One region of the Mesorhizobium sp. RSR380A genome, then DNA from elsewhere that is predicted to be linked to it. Evidence: riboswitches for the same ligand, from Rfam matches in the RefSeq annotation. Region 1 holds a riboswitch; the other holds the start of a gene.

Region 1 (9,086 bases):
CCGACCTGAGAGCGCACTGTAGGATTGGCTGCCGCCATCACCGATCAACCTCCCCGAAGACGATATCGAGGGAACCCAGGACGGCAGTGACGTCGGCCAGCATGTGGCCGCGGCAGAGGAAATCCATGGCTTGCAGATGCGCGAAGCCGGGCGCGCGCAGCTTGCAGCGATAGGGCTTGTTGGTGCCGTCGGAGACGAGATAGACACCGAACTCGCCCTTCGGCGCCTCGACGGCAGCATAGACCTCGCCGGCCGGCACGCGATAGCCCTCGGTGTAGAGCTTGAAATGATGGATCAGCGCTTCCATCGAGCGCTTCATCGCCTGGCGCTTCGGCGGCACCACCTTGCCGTCGAGGTTCGACACCGGCCCGGTGCTCTCCTTGCCGAGCAGAAGGTCGACGCACTGGCGCATGATTTTCGCCGACTGGCGCATCTCTTCCATGCGCACGAGATAACGGTCGTAGCAGTCGCCGTTCTTGCCGATCGGGATGTCGAAATCCATCTCGGAATAGCATTCATAAGGCTGCGACTTGCGCAAATCCCAGGCCGCACCCGAGCCGCGCACCATGACGCCGGAAAAGCCCCAGGCCCAGGCGTCGGCAAGCGACACGATACCGATATCGACATTGCGTTGCTTGAAGATGCGGTTGCCGGTAAGCAGCCTGTCGAGGTCGTCAAGCGACTTCAGGAACGGGTCGATCCACTTGCCGATGTCCTCGACCAGCTTCGCCGGCAGATCCTGGTGCACGCCGCCGGGACGGAAATAGGCCGCATGCATGCGCGAACCGGAAGCGCGCTCATAAAACACCATCAGCTTTTCGCGTTCGACGAAACCCCACAGCGGCGGCGTCAGCGCGCCGATATCCAGCGCCTGCGTCGTCACATTGAGGATGTGCGACATGATGCGGCTGAGCTCGGAATAGAGCACGCGGATCAACTGGCCGCGCTTCGGCACTTCGATGCCGAGCAACCGCTCGGTGGCGAGCGCGAAGGCATGCTCCTGGTTCATCGGTGCGCAATAGTCGAGCCGGTCGAGATAGGGCACTGCCTGCAGATAGGTTTTGTGCTCGATCAGCTTTTCGGTGCCGCGATGCAGCAAGCCGATATGCGGATCGACGCGGTCGACCACCTCGCCGTCAAGCTCCAGCACAAGACGCAAAACACCGTGCGCCGCAGGGTGCTGCGGTCCGAAGTTGATGTTAAAGTTGCGGACGGAGGTTTCAGCCATTCTGGCGCCTCTGGCGAAGAGTCAGTAGTGAGTAGTGAGTAGTGATCATCAATCTCAATGCCTGCTTCATTCCGCCTGCTTGGCCTGCACCGTTCGGATAAGAGATCTCATCATTTTTCCAATCTCTTCGCATCGCAGCGGCAGCTCAATCTCATTGTCTTTTCGCAGCAGGCCAACCCGACATGCCAGCAGTATGTGTGTCTCCAGTTCCTTCAACGAGCCTTGCGCCATGCGCAAAAATTGAACGAACGACCCTCTGTTCTCCCGACCGTATCCCTCCGCGACGTTCGCTGCGACCGAAACCGCCGATCGGCGCATCTGAGAGGTCATGCCGTAAATCTCATCCCTCGGAAACTCTTTGGTGAAACGGTAGCAATCCTCAGCAAGCGTCATCGCCGATTGCCACACCTTCAAGTCGCGATAAGATTCGATCCGTTGCTCCAAATCTTTTGCTACTGACTACTCACTACTTCCTACTCACTGTTTCGCCTTCTCATCGCCCGGCAGGACGTAGTCCGTCCCTTCCCATGGCGAGAGAAAATCGAAGTTCCTGAATTCCTGCTTCAATTCCACCGGCTCGTAGATCACGCGCTTGGCTTCGTCGTCGTAGCGCACCTCGACGAAACCGGTCAGCGGGAAGTCCTTGCGCAGGGGATGGCCCTCGAAACCGTAGTCCGTGAGGATGCGGCGCAGGTCCGGATGGCCGGAGAACAGCACGCCATAGAGATCGTAGGCCTCGCGCTCATACCAGTCGGCGCCGGGATAGACAGCGGTGAGCGACGGCACCAGCGTCTCTTCGTCGGCCTGCACCTTGATGCGGATGCGCAAATTCTGCTTCGGCGAAAGCAAATGATAGACGACATCGAAACGCTTGACGCGCGACGGGTAGTCGGCGCCGCAGATATCGATGATCGAAATGAACTGGCAGCCCGAATTGTCACGCAGGAAGCTTGTCACCTCGATCAGATTGTCTGTAGCAACCGAGATCGTCAGTTCGCCATAGGCAAGCACCGCATCGGTGACGCGGCCCGGCAGCTTTTCGCCGAGATAGGTCGACAGTTCGCTCAGGGATGCGGCCATGGGTCTACCGTTCGATCGTGCCGGTGCGGCGGATCTTCTTCTGCAGGAGAAGAATGCCGTAGAGCAGCGCTTCGGCGCTCGGCGGGCAGCCGGGCACATAGATGTCGACCGGCACGATGCGGTCGCAGCCGCGCACCACCGAATAGGAATAGTGATAATAGCCGCCGCCATTGGCGCAGGAGCCCATCGAGATGACGTAGCGCGGCTCCGGCATCTGGTCGTAGACCTTGCGCAAAGCGGGGGCCATCTTGTTGGTCAGCGTTCCCGCCACGATCATTATGTCCGACTGGCGCGGCGACGCGCGAGGAGCCACGCCAAACCGCTCCGAATCATAGCGCGGCATCGAGGTGTGGATCATCTCGACGGCACAGCAGGCGAGACCGAAGGTCATGAACATCAGCGAGCCGCTGCGTGCCCAGGTGATCAGCGCCTCGGTCGAGGTGACCAGAAAACCCTTGTCGGCCAGTTCATTGTTGATCTCGAGGAAGAACGGATCGTCGGAACCGACCGGACGTCCGGTATTGGGGTCGATCAGGCCTTTGGGCTTCGGCGCGACGAGCGTTCCGGAACTGTCGTTCAATCCCATTCCAGCGCTCCTTTTTTCCACTCATAGGCAAAGCCGATGGTCAGCACCGCCAAAAACACCATCATCGACCAGAAACCGAGCATGCCGATCTTCGAGAACGACACCGCCCACGGAAACAGGAAGGCCACTTCCAGATCGAAGATGATGAACAGGATCGACACCAGGTAGAAGCGGATGTCGAATTTCATCCGGGCATCGTCGAACGAGTTGAACCCGCACTCGTAGGCGGAAAGCTTCTCCGGATCGGGATTGCGATAAGCCACCAGGAACGGCGCGATGATAAGCGCCAGGCCTACAACTGCGGCCACGGCGATGAAGAGGACGATGGGCAGGTATGAACTGAGGAGTACGTTCATGCTCGGCTTTCCGTTGGCGGCCAATCCACTTTGATTACAGCAACCAACCCTAATGCGGAAGCGCGACAGTTTAACCGCTGAACCGTTTTAGGTGCCTTTGCTGCAACGCGGCGAGGGTTAGCGCACGGCTTTCAGCGAAGCAAGTCAAACCTTGTTCAAAAGACAGTGCTGGACGGCAGGCCGGGAAAAACTGGTCCGATCTCCTCCTGTTTGATTTCCTTCATCTTTCACTCCACTTTTGTCTCCTGACACATCTCCCGCCATTTGCCTGCTAGCATGACCGGAATCGCCGGCTAAAGTCGGGAAAATGGTTCGAGGCAAGACACTTTGACGAAGGACAAAATCTCACTCCCCGCGGCCAGGCGCATCGCGCTCGCCGCGCAAGGATTTCTCGATCCCCGCCCGGTCGGCACGCCCGATCGCCGCCACCTCGCCCGCGTGCTGTCGCGCACCGGCTTGCTGCAGATCGATTCCGTCAGCGCGGTGGTGCGCGCCCACTATATGCCGCTCTATTCGCGGCTTGGCCCCTACCCGCTGGCTTTGCTCGACAATGCGGCCATCACCCGCAAACGCACGGTGTTCGAATACTGGGCGCATGAGGCCTCGTTCCTGCCGGTCGAGACCTACCCGCTGATGCGCTGGCGCATGCAGCGGGCCGAGCAAGGCGACGAAATGTATCTCGGCCTCGCCAAATGGGGCCGCGAGCACGCCGCCTATATCGAAGAGATCTACCGCGCGGTCGCCGAGCGCGGCCCGATTGCCGCTTCGGCACTGGAAGGCCAGAAAGGTTCGGGCGGCTGGTGGGGCTGGAGCCACGCCAAGCACGCCTTCGAATGGCTCTTCTGGGCCGGACGCATCACCACGGCGCACCGCCGTGGCTTCGAACGCTTCTATGACCTGCCCGAGCGCGTGCTGCCGCAGGCGATCCTCGATCTGCCGGTGCCGGCCGCCGAGGACGCGCACCGCGAATTGCTGCGCATTTCTGCCCGCGCCCACGGCATCGCGACGTCGGGTGACCTGCGCGATTATTTCCGCTTGTCGCCGGCCGACATGAAGGGCCGGTTGGAGGAACTGGTCGAGATGGGCGAGTTGCTGCCGGTAAACGTCGAAGGTTGGGACAAGCCGGCTTACCTCTATAGGGACGCCCGCCTGCCGCGAAAGATCGAGGCCCGCGCCTTGCTGGCCCCCTTCGATCCGGTGGTCTTCGAGCGCGCGCGCACCGAGCGTCTCTTCGATTTCCGCTACCGCATCGAGATCTACACCCCGGCCGACAAGCGGCAATATGGCTATTACGTGCTGCCTTTCTTGCTCGGCGACAAGATCGTCGCCCGCGTCGACCTCAAGGCCGACCGGCCTGCGAGTGTCTTACGCGTCCACGCCGCCTATGCCGAAGCAGGCGCACCGCCTGAGACCACCGCACAGCTTTTCGAGGAACTAAAGGAGATGCAGGGCTGGCTTGGCCTTGAGCGCATCGAAGTGACGCCGGCCGGCAATCTGGGGCCGGCATTGGCTAGCGAGAGAGATGGCCAACCCTTGCAGCGTCTGTCATAGACGCCTCAATAAGCCTCGTAGGTTGTGCAATGGCATCGGACAAAGTGCTCGACATGATCCATGGCGCCCTCATTGCGCATGGAATAGATGCAGTCCGCAGAGATAGGGACGTCATGCTCCAATCGAAGCAGCTTCGGTTTGAGGCTGAGGTGTTCGAGACGAGTTCTGACCGGCTGGTCCTGGAAATCTACATTTTTTCTCCGCTGCTTGATGTTCAGCCGGTCATTGAATCCTTTGCTGACTTCGGCGACACGCGCGAACAGGAACTGAACCAGGCGTTTGAAAAGTTTCTCCGTGGTGTTTTCCATGTGGCCATTGAGGGACTGGCCGATCACGTCTGCGAGAACATGCAGGCCGAAATAGAGCTTTGGCAGCGAAGCAGCGCCAGTTGGAAGATCTGGCGAAAAGATGCCCGCTGGAAAATCTATAGCGGCCCGGTCATTTCCCAGGCCACAACCGAGCTATGCTCGCTGACACCAGGCTATCCAGCATTCTATGCCAAGCTGGAAAAGCTGTTCACAGCTTCGGTACCCCCCGGAAGCCATTTTGTCCGGACCTTTCTGGCAGGCTTGAAGGGCACGCTGATTAGTGCCGAAGTCCTTCTGGACAACGCGGTTTGGCATGAGGGACAGAATCTGGCTGTCGGTCATGACTGGGACTATAGCGATGGCTATCAAGCTATCCGACAGGTCATCCTGGCACTGCCGGAAGCCGGGACATGACAGCCCCTGCCGACATCGCCATGTCGTAGCCGTGCGTTGACACCGCTGCCTGCAAAAGCCTAAATCCGCTCCAGACGGTCCCCTGCCCGCAACGGCAAGGGCCAAGAGGGAATGCGGTGCGGGACGAAAAAATCCCAAATCCGCGGCTGTCCCCGCAACTGTAAGCGAAGAGCCAAGGCCGAAAGCCACTGGGTAACACCGGGAAGGCGGCTAACCAAGGCAATGACTCGCGAGCCAGGAGACCTGCCGTCTGAGACAAAGTATCCGATCGCCTGGCGGGTTTCCGGGCAAGGAGCACGGTTTTTGGACCAGAACAGCAGTTTTTCGGCTGGCACAACGGACATTGCGTCCGGCGACAACGACGCCCTGACCGGCGTGACCGTCATCGTCTGCGCCTCCTGCCGCGATGAGACCGGTTCCGACGCCCATCCGCGCGCCGGCGAATTGCTGGCTGAGGACACAGGCCGCGCCGCTGCCGGCGATATCCGGGTCCGCACCGCCGAATGTCTCGGCAATTGCAAGCGCCGCCTCAGCGCCGCGATCCTGCGCGATGGCTGCTGGAGCTATGTCTTCGGCGATCTGACCGCAACCAGCGGCGCCGACCTCGTTACCGGCGCAAAGCTCTTCGCGACTTCGGCCGACGGCCTCATCCCGTGGCGCGGCCGGCCCGATAGCCTCAAGCGCGGCCTCGTTGCCCGCATCCCACCCCTCGACATGCTGAAGGACTGACGATGAACGCTTCAAACCCGGCCGCCAACCTCTCCCGTGTTCCCTGCACTGTCGTTACAGGCTTCCTCGGCGCCGGCAAGACGACGCTGGTCCGCCATCTCCTGGAAAATGCCGGCGGCAAGCGCATCGCCATCATCGTCAACGAGTTCGGCGACATCGGCATCGACGGGGAAATCCTGAAAGGCTGCGGCATCGACACCTGCCCCGAGGAAAACATCGTCGAACTGGCCAATGGCTGCATCTGCTGTACAGTCGCCGACGATTTCGTGCCCGCCCTCGACAAGATCCTCGCGCTGACACCGAAGGTTGACCACATCCTGATCGAGACCTCGGGCCTGGCTCTGCCCAAGCCGCTGGTCCAGGCGTTCCAGTGGCCGAGCGTGAAGAGCCGGGTAACCGTCGACGGTGTCATCGCCGTGGTAGACGGCCCGGCGCTGGCCGAAGGCCGCGTCGCCAACGACATGGACGCTTTGCAGGCACAGCGCGCTCAGGACGAGACGCTCGACCATGACGATCCTGTCGAAGAAGTGTTCGAGGACCAGATCGCCTGCGCCGATTTGATCATCCTGTCGAAGAGCGATCTGATGGACGCCCCCGGTTCGGCCCGCGCCAACGCCATCATCAATGAACATTCCGCCCGCGCGGTAAAAATCGTGCCGACTGCGCATGGCAAGGTCGACCCGTCGGTGCTGCTTGGCCTCGGTCTCGCCGTCGAAGACGACATCGAGAACCGCAAGTCGCATCACGACGGCGCTTTCGATCATGAGCATGACGATTTCGACACCTTCATCGTCGACATCCCCTCGATCGCCAATCCCGACGACCTGGCCAAGCGCGTCGCCACCGCCGCCGAACAGGAAAACGTGTTGCGTGTAAAAGGCTTCGTCGATGTCGGCGGCAAGCCGATGCGGCTTTTGCTGCAGGCCGTCGGCCCGCGCGTCAATCATTACTATGACCGCGCCTGGGCGGCTGAGGACGACCGCCGCTCGCGTCTTGTCGTCATTGGCCTGAAAGGACTGAACCGCCCGGCGATCGAGCGTATACTCGCCGGCTGATCCAAACCACGAGCCGAAATGCATATACTCACCACCACATCCGCCTCGCTCGACGATCTCGCCGAGCCCGTCGATCTCGGGCAGACGCCGGCGGATATCGTGGCGCTGTCCTTCACCGACAGCGACCTCGCCGGCCTCGCGGCGGCGTGGAAGGCCGATGCCGCCCGCCTGCCGTCGATGCGGCTGGCGGCGCTGCGCGACCTGCGCCATCCCATGTCCGTGGACCTCTGGATCGACAGCGTCGCCCGCCACGCCAAGGTGATTTTGGTGCGCATCCTCGGCGGCTACGACTGGTGGCGCTATGGCTGCGACCAGCTTGCCGCGACTGCCCGTGCGAACGGCATCAAGCTGGCGCTGCTGCCGGGCGAGAGCCACGACGAGGATCTCAGGCTGATCGAAGCCTCGACGCTGCCGCGCGAGGATCTGGACGTCCTGCTTGGTTATTTCCGCGAGGGCGGACCGGAGAATATGGCAGCACTGATGCAGCGGCTGGCGGGGTTGGCTGGGCAGGATGCGGCGGCGGCTGAGCCGGTCAGCGTGCCGAAAGCTGGTTACTACGAGCCTGGCCGCGGCGTCGTAGGCAAGTTGGATTTTGCCGATGTCGGCGTTCCTTCACACCCCCCTCTGTCCTGCCGGACATCTCCCCCGCAAGGGGGGAGATCAGCCGGCGCGGACCTCGGCACTTTTTCTGCCCAGCCGATAATAGATTCCTCTGCAACATCCCCGATTGGCGAAAGCGTCGATGAGAGCACAATCTCCCCCCTTGCGGGGGAGATGTCCGGCAGGACAGAGGGGGGTGGGCGGGAACTCGGCGCAGACAACATCAACTCTCCCATCATCCCCATCCTCTTCTACCGCTCGATGCTGCTGGCCGCCGATGTCGCGCCAATCGATGCCCTCTTTGATGCACTCCGCCAGCGCGGCATGAGACCGGTCCCGATCTTCGTCTCCAGCCTCAAAGACCCGACCTCCCTGGCCTTCGTCGAAACCGCACTGGCCTCGCTCAACCCCGCCGCCATCATCACCGCAACCGCCTTCGCCTCCGGCGCCGAACCCGGCGTCCAAACCCTGTTCGACCGCGCCGGCGTGCCGGTCTTCCAGGTCATCGTCGCCACCACCCGCCGCGACGTCTGGGACAACAACCAGCGCGGCCTGGCGCCCGCCGACCTCGCCATGCATGTCGTGCTGCCCGAACTCGACGGCCGTATCCTTGCCGGCGCGATTTCCTTCAAGGGCGAGAGCGAGACCGACCCGGCGCTCGGCCACCGCGCTTTCGCCAACCGCCCGGAACCGGATCGCGTGGCGCAAGTGGCGGACAGGCTAGCGGCGTTCACACGGTTGCAGCAGACGCCCCGCGCGACGCGTAAGTTGGCGATCCTCATTCCGGACTATCCGAGCGCGCCCGGCCGCACTGGCTATGCAGTGGGCCTGGATGTGCCGTCCAGCGTGCTGGCCATGCTGCATGACCTGAAGGAGCAGGGCTATCGCGTTGACGGGATTCCAGAAACGCCGCGTGCGCTGCTGGATGCGTTGGGGCGGAGCGATGGTGGGCTGGGGCTGGATGAGTATCTGGACTTCTCAAAGGATTTGCCGGCTGAGGCACTGGCTGCAGTCGAGGCGGCATGGGGCGCTCCTTCACCCTCCCCCTTGTGGGGAGGGTCGGTTCGCGACATTCGCGAAGCGGATAGCGCGAAACGGGGTGGGGGTAGCGGTGCACCACCCCCACCCGGCGCTGCGGGCCACCCTCCCCACAAGGGGGAGGGTAAGAGCGGCTTCCCC
Region 2 (9,086 bases), 2.7 Mb from region 1:
TCTCGGTGGTCAGGCGCTGCTGCCCTTGGCCGGGCACGGTTTTTCGGGACAATCCGGCACAGGTTCCATCCGCCTCGGCGGCTACGGCGCCTGGTTCGGGCGCATCGACTGAGTTTTTGACGAAACTGGATTTTTTGAGGAAATCCAGGTTCTCTAGGGAAATCACTGGGAGGAAATTATGGCCGATGTCACGCTGAGACAGGTGAAGAAATCATACGGCAATCTGCACATTCTCCACGGCATCGACCTCGACATAAAGTCGGGCGAGTTCATCGTCTTCGTCGGCCCGTCGGGTTGCGGCAAGTCGACCTTGCTGCGGTCCATCGCCGGGCTTGAGGAGATCACCTCCGGCGAGCTGAAGATCGCCGGCGAGGTGGTGAACGACGTGCCGCCTTCCAAGCGCGGCATTGCCATGGTGTTCCAGTCCTATGCGCTCTATCCGCACATGACCGTCTACGACAACATGTCCTTCTCGATGAAGATCGGCAAGGAAAGCAAGGCCGAGATCGACAAGCGGGTGCGGCAGGCCGCCGAAATCCTGCAGCTGACCAAATATCTCGACCGCCTGCCCAAGGCGATGTCGGGCGGCCAGCGCCAGCGTGTCGCCATCGGCCGCGCCATCGTGCGCAATCCGAAAGTGTTCCTGTTCGACGAGCCGCTGTCGAATCTCGACGCGGCGCTGCGCGTCGCGACCCGCATCGAGATCGCCAAGCTCAAGGAATCGATGCCTGCCACGACCATGATCTACGTCACCCACGATCAGGTCGAAGCGATGACGCTCGCCGACCGCATCGTCGTGCTGAAGGATGGCCATATCGAGCAGGTCGGCACGCCGATGGACCTCTACAAGAAGCCCGGCAATCTATTCGTTGCCCAGTTCATCGGCTCGCCGGCCATGAACATCCTGCCGGCGACAATCGACAGGACGGGCAACCCGACAATCGTCAGCCATGTCGGCGGCCGCAAGGCAACGGTGCCGATTGCAACGCCGGCGTCAGCAAAGGGTGCGGCAGTCAGCTTCGGCGTGCGGCCGGAGGATCTGTCGGCCGCCACCGGCGCGGAATATCTTTTCGAGGGCGTGGTAGACTATGTCGAGCAACTCGGCGAGGTGCAGCTTGTCTATGTCGATATCGGCCGCGCTGACCTGCCGTTGGTGACCAAGCTGCCCGGCAATGTCGAGGTCAAGCGCGGGGCAAAGCTGCGACTGACCGCGGATGCCGGGGACCTGCACATCTTCGACGCCGATGGGCACTCCTTCTCGCTCAAGCCGGTGGAAGTGAAGGCGGCTTGAGATAGCTGCGTCGTACAGGCATGAAAAAAGAGCGGCGGGCCAGGCCCGCCGCTCTTTTTAAGCTTCGGCTGTTAGTTGTTGCCGAACCGATCCCTGTCGCTGCTCTGAGGAACGAACTTCTGTTGGTCGTTCGACGAGTTCAGCAGCTTGTAGACCGCCGAGTTGGTGCCGGTCGACGAAGTGCGGGTGGTGTCGACGGCAGCGGCCGGCTGGTTGGCGCCATTGGAGCCATAATTGTCACTGCCGGCAAATGCAGCGCTCGAAACAGCCAGAACGGCTGCGGTGGCAAGAACGATCTTCTTCATTTTAGTCTCCTGAATTTTTCTGATGCCGCCAGCTGCAGCGGATAAGCCCGCCACGTGCTGGAAACCGGCTTTTAGCGGCCGAAAAGGTTACGGTCGGCACCGTGGGCAGGCGCCTGCTCGGCTGGAGCCGACTTCTCAACCGAAGCCGTATGGCCACTATCGGTCGACGTAATCGCAGGCTGGTTGGCGCCGTTCGAACCGTAGTTGTCGCTGCCGGCGAAAGCGCTGCCGGAGATGGCCAAAACGGCGGCGGCAGCAAGGATGATCTTTTTCATTTTCAAATACTCCTGAATTTTTTGGGATCCCGAGAGCGACGGGTTAGCCGCCCTTCTTTGGTCGGGATCAGCGATTGCCGTAGAGGTCGCGGTCGGCGCCCTGAACGACAGGCTGCTTGTCAGCGTGCGCCGGCTTCTGAATGGAAGCCGTATACGAGCTATCGACCGAGACGGCTGGCTGGTTCGCACCATTGGAACCGTAATTGTCGCTACCGGCGAAGGCGCTGCCGGTGATCGCCAAAACGGCTGCGGCAGTGAGGATGATCTTTTTCATTTTTAGTACTCCAGTTTGTCTGTCCGTCTAGCGGCGTGTCTTGGGAGGAATTCGCGTCGTTCGGACAGCCCCGATGTGGGAAAGCCATAGGCTGGTTTCCAATCACGAAGTTGTTCCGTGTGGACCACGGTCCTGCACCTTGAAATTGTGCCATGAAGTTCCTCTATGGTCATTTATCGCATTGTTTTCAGTCGCTTATGCCGAACCGAGTGGTTCGCTCCGATGTCGGTTTCCGGGCCGTCGTTCACACTGTCCTGCACGCATTGTCAACAGAAACGAACCGTTCGGTTCGATTAGAGATTGCTAATAGTAACTTTTCGATACCGTTGAGCCATTTTTGCCCGCGATCGAACTGGATCGGCAGCGATTCGAAACGGCGATGATGGCGTCGCAAGAAACGTCTCAGCTCTTTGACCCGGGGGCGGGGGGCGTAAGCCGCGCGTGTCGCGCCGCATGGATATGATGTCGCTTTCATGCCGACGTCGCGATCGCTGCCGTGATTAGATGATCGCATCTCAGGTGCCGCTTCGTGACGACGCAGCGGAGAATTGGGAAGCCGGTCAGAATCCGGCGCTGCCCCCGCAACGGTGGTGGAGTTGAAGTCGCAACGGGAGACCACTGGGCAAGAGCCTGGGAAGGTGTCGCGATGGTCCGCAAGGACAACTCCAGAGCCCGGAAACCAGCCCGAGATGCATAGACTCGACTGATCGCGGTGGGCGGTCAAGAGGTGGATAGTGCATGTCCGGCGCCGCGCCGGCCTGCGTCCGATCCTTCCTCCATCACCACCAAGTTCAGTCCTTAAACCACGAGGACAGAACTATGGATACGCGCAACGACATGCTGAGGCTCCTGAACGGCCGCAAGCAAGGCTTTTCGCTGGAACAGCCCTTCTACACCGACCCGGACTATTTCAAGCTCGACATGGAGCTTATCTGGTATCGCGACTGGCTGTTCATCGGCCATGATTGCGAACTGCCGAAGCCCGGCAGCTATATCACCGTGCAGATCGGCGATTATCCGGTGGTGCTGGTCCGCGACCAGAAGGGCAACATCAACGCCTTTCACAATTCCTGCCGCCATCGCGGCAGCCGTGTCTGCAACACTGAGAAGGGCATGGCGGCAAAGCTTGTCTGCCCCTATCACCAGTGGACCTACGAGCTTGACGGCCGGCTGCTGTTTGCCCGCCAGATGGCCGACGGTTTCGACAAGAGCCAGTTCGGCCTGAAGCCCGTCGCCTGCGAGAGCGTCGGCGGCTATATCTTCATCTGCCTGGCAAAAGAACCTGCCGACTTTGCGCCGATGCGCGCCATGATAGAGCCCTACCTCAAGCCGCACGGGCTGAATGAAGCCAAGGTCGCCTTCGAGAGCACCATCATCGAGAAGGGCAACTGGAAGCTGGTCTGGGAAAACAACCGCGAATGCTATCACTGCGCCGGCAATCATCCGGAGCTGTGCAAGACATTCCCCGAAGCGCCGACGGTGACCGGCGTGCAGGGCGCCGACAGCGATCCGGAGATGCTGGCGCACTGGGCGAAATGCGAGGCGGCGGGCCTGCCGAGCAAGTTCCGCATCGATCCGGCCGGGCAATACCGCGCCACCCGCGCGCCGCTGCTGCGCGATGCCGTCAGCTACACGATGTCGGGAAAGCGCGCGGTGACGAAGAACCTGTCCGACACTGTTGCCGCCGACCGCATCGGCACCTTGATGCACTACCACTATCCGACGACCTGGAACCACATACTGATCGACCATGCGGTCACCTTCCGGGTGCTGCCGATCAGCGCCACCGAAACCGCGGTGACGACCAAGTGGCTGGTGCACAAGGATGCGGTCGAGGGGGTCGACTACAACCTTGAGGAGCTCACCCATGTCTGGACCGAGACCAACGACCAGGACCGCCGCATCGTCGAGGAAAACGCCTTTGGCATCCTGTCTCCGGCCTATGAGCCCGGCCCCTATTCGGAGCTGCACGAGGGCGGCGTGATCCAGTTCGTCGAATGGTACGCGGCCTTCATCGGCCCGCGCCTTGCCGAAGGCGGCAGGCCGGCGCTGCGCAGCGTCGCGTGAGCTGGAGCAGGCGAAGAAGGACCGGAGGATGAATGCGATGACGGATCTTGGGCTCTATCGCCATCTCGACCAGATGGCGCCGTGGAACGATAGGCTGCAGGTGCTGGAAGTGATCGGCGTCAGCGACGAGGCGCCTGACGTCAAGACCTTCACCTTCCGCTCCGACAACCAGACCTGGTTCCGCTACAAGCCGGGCCAGTTCCTGACGCTGGAACTGCCGACACCGGACGGGCCGCTGATGCGCACCTATACGCTGTCGTCGTCGCCATCGCGGCCGTTTTCGATCGCGGTGACAGTGAAGGCGCAACCGGGCAGCATCGGCACACGCTGGATGTTCGACCAACTGGTGCCCGGCTCGCATGTCAAGGCCTATGGACCGGCGGGCGACTTCTCGTTGCACAGCCACCCGGCGGCCAAATATCTGTTCATTTCGGCTGGCTCCGGCGTGACGCCGATGATGTCGATGCTGCGCTGGCTGAACGACTGCGCGCCATGGACCGATGTCGGTTTCGTCAACTGCGCGCGGCGTGCCGAAGAGATCATCTTCCGCAAGGAACTCGAACTGCTCGGCGGCCATATGCCCGGCCTGTCGCTCGGCTTCATGATCGAGGAACGTTCCAGCCGCGAAGGCTGGTACGGCCATATGGGGCGCATCGATGCGATCCGGCTGCCCTTGCTGGCTCCGGATTTCCGCGAGCGCGAAATCTTCTGCTGCGGCCCCGATCCGTTCATGCGCGCCGTGCGCGGCATGCTGGATGCCGCCGGCTTCGACATGACGAAATACCATCAGGAGAGCTTTGCCGCGCCTGTGATGGAGGAAATTCCGGCGCCGTTTGCCTCCCCGGTCGAGGACGGCATCGCTGCACCTGTCGAAGCCGTGACGCCGATCCGCTTCTCGCTTTCGGAGGTCGATGCCGGCTGCGTCGCCGGCCAGACCGTGCTGCAGACCGCGCGCAGCTCGGGCGTGCGGATTCCCGCCGCCTGCGAGTTCGGCCTGTGCGGCACCTGCAAGGTGAAGAAGGTCTCCGGCGAAGTCGAGATGAGCCACAATGGCGGCATCCTCGACCACGAGATCGATGACGGTTTCATCCTTGCCTGCTGCTCGAAACCGTTGTCGGCGCTCGAAATCGAGGCTTGAGCCGGTCGACTTCGCCGCAACGGTCGCCGACGCAGGCGGTGTTCGCGGGTCTTTGTCTTGCCAAGCATAGGCCGAGTGATTTAGACGCACTTAGGAAGGGCTGGCAGGCCGTGAAACTGGCGCATCCCTTCATGGGCGCATGGAACGGGGGACAGAGCGATGCAACAGCGGGTCTACGCGGTCGCAAGCAAGGACATCGTTTTCGAATCATTCGATGGCGAAGCCGTCGTTCTCGATCTTTCGAACGGTAAGTATTTCGGCTTTTCCGATTCCGGCAGCCGGGTCTGGCAGGCTTTGTCGTCCGGCGTCGCCACTGAAGCGCTGGTCGGAGCTGCCGCGGCCGCCGCAAAAATAAGCCTGGCCGACCTCGAAAGCTTCGTTGCCCGACTGCTCGATTTCGGGTTGCTTGCACCAGCCGAAACACCGGCGCAACCGCTTTCGGGCGAGCTGTCGTCTGCGCTTGCTGCCAGCAATGAGCAGCTCAAGGTCGATGTCCACGACGACCTTGCCGATCTCATCATTGTCGACCCGATCCATGAGGTCGAGGAACCTCTCGGCTGGCCGGCGGTGAAACAGGCATAATCGTTTCCCTAAAGCGCGTCGCGTTTGAACGGACTCAGGCGACGCGGTTTAGATCTTTGATTTTATGCATGTCGTCGTCTCAAAACCGGGGCCACCCCGAGCGACATGCATCAGGCGACCCGGCGCAATTCTGGACGCTGGAACAACGAACACATGCCTTTGATCACGCTGCAAACCCTGCCGGATTATGCCCGCCATGTGCTGGCGGCCGCGGAAAGCGCCGCCGCCTTCTATCCCGTTGCCGCCGGGGTGCGGTTGCCGGGACTGGACCTGAGTGTCCACCTCGACCATGGCACGCTGGCGGAAGCCATGAGCCATGCCTTCATACCGGCCCCGGAAAATCCGTCTGCATCTGACGGCTGCCGCATTTTCGTCGCCCACCCGGCCATCGATGGCGTCCCCGCCCCGGCCACCTGGGGCCGAGGCGATTACAACCATCATGCCTTTGCCAACCGGCTGGAAGAGGCCGGATTGCGCGGCAGCTACTATCATGATCTCGACTTCTGGCAGTTCCATGATCCGCAACGCCATGTCGGGGCGCAGCTGATGATGTCGGCCGACGCCTTTCCGCCATGGGAACAAGGGGCGCCGCTGCGCGCCTTCCTGCATTGGGAATATGCGGCGCGCGGCATGCGGCTCACCCATGCCGGCACGCTGGGCATCGATGGCAAGGGCGTGTTGCTGGCGGGCTCCGGCGGAGCCGGCAAATCGGGAACGGTCGTCGCCGGCCTGCTCAATGGGCTCGATAGCGTCGGCGACGACTATGTGCTGATCGACCGGACCGGGGGGGTGACGGCCTATCCGCTGTTTGCCACGCTCAAGCAGGATCCGGAGGGCTTCAAGCGGCTGAAGCTGGAGGAGCAGCTAAAGTCGTACCAACCGCTGAACTGGCAAGGCAAGCATGCCTTTCGCATCGACGAGATCGCGCCTCGACCAACTCCTGCAAGTCTGGACATTATTGCTTTGATAGTGCCCCATATCAGGGGAGGTGCGAGAAGCTCGGTCATGCCCATATCGCGCAAGGATGCCATGATCGCCTTGGCCCCGTCAGGAATCGTGCAGATGCCGGGCGAGCGGGAAGCGGGCTTTCGCTTTTTCAGCGAGCTTACCCGCGACCTGCCATGCTACCGGCTGTCGCTGGGGACCGAGCCGCGCGAGATCGCCGGCACGATTGCGGATTTCGTCCTTCGGGGCGCTGCATGAAGTTGAGCATCATTGTGCCGGTCTACAATCGGGAGATCTATGTCGTTTCGACGTTGCGGTCCCTGCTCAGGCAACGCGACGATGCCGATCTCGATATCATCGTTGTCGACGACGGCTCGACCGACAGCTCCGTTGAAGCCGTCCGCGCCATCATGCGGGAAGCGTCGTGCATCCGCCTGTTCCAGCAGGCAAACCAGGGCGTGGCCAACGCGCGCAACACAGGGCTGAGGCAGTTGCTGCCGCAAACCGAACTGGTGTCGTTCCTGGATTCGGACGACGTCTCGCCGGCTGGACGATTCAAGGCTGGCCTACCCCTGTTCGCGGCCGACCCTGCGCTCGAGCTGACCTACTCGCTGATGACGCGCGTCGATCTCATGGACGACGAAGCCCTTCAGCCGGCACCGGGCGGCGCAGGTCCCACCGTGCGCGGCGTCAGCCTTAGCGCCGGGATATTCCGCAGGGCACTCATCGACCGTACAGGTGCTTTCGACGAGGAGTTCCGGCAGGGCGAAGACGCCGACTATCTGCTGCGCATTTTCGAAACCAGCCCAAAGCACATTTTTCCCGACACCGTCGCGGTATACTACCGGCGCCACCCCGGCAATTTGACCAAGCAAAGGGATGTGGCGGTGCGCGAATATCTGCGTGTGATTCAGAAATCCTTGCGGCGGCGCAAGGCCGATCCGTCGCGGCGCCCGGTCGAGGGGCTTTTCGAGATCAAGCGCCCGGCAGAGTGGTGAAAGAATGAATAGATCACAGCCTGGAATGCGTGCTTGAAGCTGAGCGTGATCATGCCGGTCTACAACCGCGAACGCCATGTCGGTTCGGCGCTGCGCTCGCTGCTGAGGCAGCGCGACGCCGCCGATCTCGACATCATCGTTATCGATGACGGTTCGACCGACAGTTCGGCGGCGGTCGTGCGCTCGCTGATCGCGGAGGCGCCGAGCATTCGCCTTTTCCAGCAGGAGAATGCGGGGGTGACGCGGGCGCGCAACGCGGGCTTGCGGCAATTGCTGCCGCAGACCGGGCTGGTATCGTTTCTCGATTCGGACGACATTTCCCCGCCGGGCCGCTTCAAGGCGGATCTGGCCTGTTTCGACGCAGACCGCACCCTCGAGCTCACCTATTCGCGCATGACGTTGGTCGACGACATAGATGACGATACGCTGGAGCCGACAGCCGACAGCCACTCGGTGACGGTTCGCGGCATTCACCTGTCTCCCGCTATCTTCGTCCGGCGGTTGGTCGAACGCATCGGCAGCTTCGACGAGGATTTCCACCAGGCCGAGGACACCGACTATCTGCTGCGCACTTTCGAAAGCGGGCCGAAATTCACGATGCCCGACACTGTTGCGCTCTATTACCGGCGCCATCCCGGCAACATGACCAGGCAGGCCGATGTTCCTTTTCGCGAATTCATGCGCGCCGTCTACAAGTCGATGAAACGGCGCGAGGCCGACCGCTCCTTGCACCCTGTCGACGGCATCTTCGATTTCAAGGAACTTGCGAATTGGCGTTTCCTGTGATGGCCAGCTACGGCGTCGTCATTCCGGCCTTCAACGCGACCGCCACCATCGCCGAGACGCTGCGATCGGTCGCGGCCCAGACGGTCCAGCCCGACGCTATAATCGTCGTCGATGACGGCTCGACCGACGATACGGTCGCGGTGGTCAATGCGCTGGGCATGCCGGTGCGGGTGTTGCGCCAGGACAATGCCGGACCAGGCAGCGCCACCACCAGGGGCATCGCCGCGCTGGCGACGCCCTTCGTCGCCACGCTCGATGCGGACGATCTGTGGCTGCCGACCAAGATCGAAAGGCAGCTGGAGCATTTCGAGCGGTTTCCCGCGACGGCAGGCGTCTTTGCCCACTGGCGGACGTTTCGCGATGACAAGCCCGATGTGCAAAAGGACGTGGCGGTGGCGGGCTGGTCGCGCACGACGATGATGATC

Evidence for each region. A riboswitch is a leader RNA that binds a small molecule or an ion and turns the genes downstream of it on or off. The one in region 1 is predicted to bind cobalamin.
Region 2: it holds a riboswitch for cobalamin, as region 1 does, so the genes downstream of both, ACYG9Z_RS16660 (aromatic ring-hydroxylating oxygenase subunit alpha) here and ACYG9Z_RS03425 (DUF1636 family protein) in region 1, are expected to answer to the same signal.

What each region holds. Positions count from the first base shown of each region.
Region 1 covers NZ_JBTTIB010000001.1:686,280-695,365, forward strand. The annotation lists gene ACYG9Z_RS03385 (DUF7674 family protein) at 1-38, opposite strand, end outside; gene ACYG9Z_RS03390 (NADH-quinone oxidoreductase subunit D) at 38-1,228, opposite strand; gene ACYG9Z_RS03395 (four helix bundle protein) at 1,295-1,672, opposite strand; gene ACYG9Z_RS03400 (NADH-quinone oxidoreductase subunit C) at 1,706-2,308, opposite strand; gene ACYG9Z_RS03405 (NuoB/complex I 20 kDa subunit family protein) at 2,313-2,894, opposite strand; gene ACYG9Z_RS03410 (NADH-quinone oxidoreductase subunit A) at 2,885-3,250, opposite strand; gene ACYG9Z_RS03415 (winged helix-turn-helix domain-containing protein) at 3,578-4,801, shown strand; gene ACYG9Z_RS03420 (DUF6348 family protein) at 4,831-5,523, shown strand; cobalamin riboswitch at 5,582-5,788, shown strand; gene ACYG9Z_RS03425 (DUF1636 family protein) at 5,827-6,252, shown strand; gene cobW (cobalamin biosynthesis protein CobW) at 6,255-7,307, shown strand; gene cobN (cobaltochelatase subunit CobN) at 7,326-9,086, shown strand, end outside.
Region 2 covers NZ_JBTTIB010000001.1:3,427,997-3,437,082, forward strand. The annotation lists gene bglA (beta-galactosidase BglA) at 1-112, shown strand, start outside; gene ACYG9Z_RS16640 (ABC transporter ATP-binding protein) at 179-1,291, shown strand; gene ACYG9Z_RS16645 (DUF680 domain-containing protein) at 1,363-1,596, opposite strand; gene ACYG9Z_RS16650 (DUF680 domain-containing protein) at 1,668-1,871, opposite strand; gene ACYG9Z_RS16655 (DUF680 domain-containing protein) at 1,939-2,145, opposite strand; cobalamin riboswitch at 2,646-2,847, shown strand; gene ACYG9Z_RS16660 (aromatic ring-hydroxylating oxygenase subunit alpha) at 2,965-4,212, shown strand; gene ACYG9Z_RS16665 (FAD-binding oxidoreductase) at 4,250-5,350, shown strand; gene ACYG9Z_RS16670 (PqqD family protein) at 5,510-5,932, shown strand; gene ACYG9Z_RS16675 (hypothetical protein) at 6,086-7,135, shown strand; gene ACYG9Z_RS16680 (glycosyltransferase family 2 protein) at 7,132-7,875, shown strand; gene ACYG9Z_RS16685 (glycosyltransferase family 2 protein) at 7,909-8,661, shown strand; gene ACYG9Z_RS16690 (glycosyltransferase family 2 protein) at 8,646-9,086, shown strand, end outside.